One region of the Buttiauxella gaviniae genome, then DNA from elsewhere that is predicted to be linked to it. Evidence: predicted binding sites of a transcription regulator. Region 1 holds the regulator's gene; the other holds the start of a gene.

Evidence for each region. Region 1 encodes PhoB, which activates phosphate uptake and scavenging genes when phosphate is short. Its sites were predicted from a motif close to CTGTCATAAAACTGNCNNAT; they were not measured.
Region 2: the regulator PhoB is predicted to act here: its motif matches at 1,435-1,454, upstream of kdgR (DNA-binding transcriptional regulator KdgR).

What each region holds. Positions count from the first base shown of each region.
Region 1 is NZ_JBFMVT010000002.1:2,877,688-2,879,889, reverse strand. Features, by position in the region: gene phoR (phosphate regulon sensor histidine kinase PhoR) at 1-921, opposite strand, end outside; gene phoB (phosphate response regulator transcription factor PhoB) at 944-1,633, opposite strand; gene sbcD (exonuclease subunit SbcD) at 1,821-2,202, shown strand, end outside.
Region 2 is NZ_JBFMVT010000002.1:3,931,501-3,933,702, reverse strand. Features, by position in the region: gene mgrB (PhoP/PhoQ regulator MgrB) at 1-77, opposite strand, end outside; gene AB1E22_RS18735 (YobH family protein) at 237-476, shown strand; gene kdgR (DNA-binding transcriptional regulator KdgR) at 551-1,342, opposite strand; gene AB1E22_RS18725 (MFS transporter) at 1,520-2,202, shown strand, end outside.

The DNA of each region.
Region 1 (2,202 bases):
GGAATCGATTTCAAACTGTAGCGTTTGCCTTTTCTGGCTGAGCGTTTGCGCTTCGCGCTCCACCACACGCAGCATCAAAGGCACATCAATCTTTTCATTGAGCACCATCGCCGGAGCCGCTTCAATTTTGGATAACGTCAGAAGCTGCTTAACCAGCCCTTCCATGCGCGAAGTTTGTTCGCGCATTGTGCCGAGCGCTTTTTCCCGCAGCGGCCCTTCCAGCGCCTGGTCCTGCATCATCTCAAGATAGCCTTGCAACACGGTCAACGGCGTTCGCAGCTCATGGCTGACGTTGGCGAAAAAGTTGCGCCGCGCACCTTCAAGCTGGTGCATTTGAGTGACATCCCGCGCCACCAGCAGCCACTGTTCGTCACTGTAAGGCATCACGCGAAATTCCAGATGGCGACCATTGTTAAGCACCAGCGTTAGCGGGCGGGCAAAATCTTTTTGGGACAGATAACGGGTGAATTCCGGGTAACGCAATAAGTTAAGAATGTTTTGCCCGTTATCGTCCGGCCAACGCAAACCCAGGAGTTGCTGAGCGAGCCCGTTACACCAGAAGATTGTCCCTTCTTCAGTGGTCAGCACCACCGCATCGGGCAGCGATTCCGCACCGCTACGAAAGCGTTTGATAAGACTTCCCAGCTCTTTACGGCGTTTTTTATTACGCAACTGCATCTGATGCAGGCCGTAGAGCAGTGGATCCCAACTCCCCCGCCCCGGCGGCGGCGTCATACTGCGATCCACCCACAACCACCACGACAAACGCAGCAAATTCCAGAAATGCCAGACCAGCAGCCCGGTGACAGACAGTAATAAAAACCAGGGTAAATGGCCAAAGATGAGGCCTAAAATGGCGGCGGGAATGCAACAGAGCACCAGCTCCAGCACCAGCCTTTTCCATGACAACCGTTCCAGCACGCGTCACTCTCCTGAGAAAGAATTAAAAACGGGTTGAGAACCGATAGCCCGTACCGCGTACTGTTTGTACCATTCTGTCATGTTCACTGTGTTCGAGCGCTTTGCGTAACCGCCGAATATGGACGTCCACCGTTCGGTCTTCGACATAAACATTGGTGCCCCAGACGTGATTAAGCAACTGTTCACGGCTGTACACCCGCTCCGGATGCGTCATAAAGAAGTGTAATAACTTAAATTCCGTTGGCCCCATATCTAATGGGTTTTCACCCGCCATCACACGGTGTGATGAGGGATCAAGACTTAACCCGTGCATCTCAATGACTTCTTCAACCGCCATCGGCGAAATACGGCGCATCACAGCTTTGATGCGGGCCACCAGCTCCTTCGGAGAAAACGGTTTGGTAATATAGTCATCCGCACCGACTTCAAGGCCGCGCACGCGATCTTCTTCTTCGCCACGCGCCGTCAGCATCATCACCGGTATTTCACGCGTCAGGGCTTCACGCTTGAGGTGTTTGATAAACTGAATCCCGGAGCCGCCGGGCAACATCCAGTCCAGCAAGATCAGATCGGGGAAAGGTTCGATAAGGAGATTCACTGCACTGTCATAATCTTCCGCTTCTACGGGCTGAAAACCGTTTTGCTCAAGCACAAAGCTCACCATTTCACGGATTGGAGCTTCATCTTCTACGACTAATATACGCTTCGCCATGATTCGCCTTGCTCAAGGAATAATTATTGTTGTTTCAATGCCGCGCCATTATGCGTCAGATTTATGACAGATTTATGAAAAACATGACCGCTCAATGACTCATCACCTTGAATTATGACAACCATAAGTGCCCTTCGTGATGCCAGGCCTTATAATCCCCGCAGGTTTTTTCTGGCATGGGATAGATATGCGCATCATTCACACATCGGACTGGCATCTTGGTCAAAATTTTTATACCAAAAGCCGCGGGCCGGAGCACCAGGCTTTTCTTGAATGGCTACTGAACGCGGCCGTCGAACATCATGTGGATGCCATAATTGTTGCTGGCGATATCTTTGATACCGGATCGCCGCCAAGCTATGCCCGTGAACTGTACAACCGCTTTGTGGTGCTGCTTCAGGCGACCGGCTGCTCTCTGGTGGTTCTGGCAGGGAACCATGATTCCGTTGCCACGCTGAATGAATCCCGCGAACTGATGGCGTGCCTGAATACCTACGTTATCGCCAGCGCGCGCCATGATGCCAGCCAGCAGGCGATCATCCTTAATACGAAAGCCGGCCAGCCTGGCG
Region 2 (2,202 bases), 1.1 Mb from region 1:
ACGTTGACCATCTGCGTCCAGAGCAGCAGGCAAACCACAAAAACCGCGAGCAGGATGAACCATCTGTACTTTTTCACTACATTCTCCACATCGTTAACTTTTAATGCTAAGTCTGGCATAGGCTCCCTAAACCGGGCGTCACTCTAGCGCATATATTATTTAAGAATCATCATATTGATACCACTTTGTAATCAGCTACGCTTAGAGGGGTAATGACTTAATAATAAGAGGTATGCATGCGTATTATGATCCGCTCTATTCTTGTAATAGCGCTTTTTTGGATCGGTTTACTCCTCTCCGGCTACGGTGTTCTGATTGGGAGTCACGAAAATGCGGCGGGTATGGGGCTACAATGTAAATATCTGACTGCACGAAATGTCGCCACCGCGCAGTATATTCATACTAAAACAGGAATTATTGGTTTGAGCGATTGCCCTGTATTGCGTAAAAGTGACAATGTCATCGATAACGGTTGATAGAGAACAAGATTAACGGATCGTATAAACTGAACATAAACAAACGCCGCTATTACGCGGCGTTTGTTCTTTCATCAGAATGGATATTCGTGATAACCCATTTGCTCAGAAATAGTACGTGCGGCGTCGTGAAGCATAGCCACATATTCATGAAGGCGATCTTCAGAAAAACGTAGCGTTGGGAATGAGATACTTAAACCTGCAATGACAACACCGAAGCGGTCAAATACCGGTACGCCGATGCAGCGCAAACCTTCTTCCTGTTCCTCGTTGTCTTCGCCATAACCTTGCTTACGCACGGTATCCAGCACATCTAACAGTTCGTCAGTACAGGTAATGGTACGTTCGGTGCTGCACTTATATTCCACATCGGCAAGAATTTCGCGCACTTCCTCGCGATCGCGCCATGCCAGAAGCACTTTACCAATGGCGGTACTGTAAAGCGGGTTACGGCGACCAATGCGTGAATACATACGCAGGTTGTACATTGAATCAATTTTGTGGATATAGACAATGCTGTCTTCATCCAGCGCACCCAGGTGGATGGTTTCTTTGGTCAGGCGCGACAGCTCGCGCATTTGGATGTCAGCACTGCGAATCAAATCAACGTTTTGCAACGCGCGCGCGCCAAGCTCAAACAGCTTTAGCGTCAGGGAGTACTTTTCAGATTCACCTTCCTGAGCGACATAACCCAAGGATTTCATTGTCTGTAAAAAGCGATAGACGGTGCTTTTTGACATCATAACGCGTTGCGATAATTCAGTAATACCAATTTCGCGTTCTTCGCCAAGCGCCTGCAAGATGCCAAAAACTTTCAGGACAGAAGAGACAGAATCAGGTTGTTTATCCAGATCTGCGATAGCCATTAAATCACCTCGATCGCATTTGTTTTATAAAAATCAGAACTGGTTTTTAGTATAAATTGACTACCATGTCATCGCAATGAATCTATTCTAATTCGTTACAAATCTGCGACATATCCCCTAAATTTAGTGCTATTATTATTCCTCTTCGAATATATCCCATGAAGTCAAACTTTCCCTATGGATAAAACTCTTGTTGATGGGCTGCCATTATCCCAGCGCTATGGTGCTATTTTAGCCATTGCGTTAGGTATTACGATGGCGGTGCTAGACGGTGTCATTGCAAACGTAGCGCTTCCCACCATTGCCCGAGATCTCAACGCCAGCCCGGCAGAATCTATCTGGATCGTTAATAGCTACCAAATTGCCATCATTGTTTCGTTACTCTCTATGTCATTTTTGGGTGATATTTTTGGCTATCGCCGAGTCTACCAATGTGGGCTCGTACTATTTTGTATGACATCACTTTTCTGCGCGCTCTCTGATTCATTAACCATGCTGACATTTGCCCGCGTACTTCAGGGCTTTGGCGGCGCGGCATTAATGAGCGTAAATACCGCGCTAATTCGGCTTATTTATCCGCAAAAATACCTTGGCCGTGGGATGGGAATAAACTCGTTTATTGTCGCCGTGTCCTCTGCAGCAGGGCCAACCATTGCCGCCGCGATTCTTTCCGTTGCTTCATGGAAATGGCTGTTTTTGATTAACGTCCCAATTGGCATCATCGCCCTCTTACTGGCGCTTCGTTTTCTAACGCCTAACCAACAAAAATCTCAGGGGCAGCGCTTTGACATCCCAAGCGCGGTGATGAACGCGTTAACCTTCGGCTTATTAATCTCAGCGATTAGCGGCTTTGCTCAGGG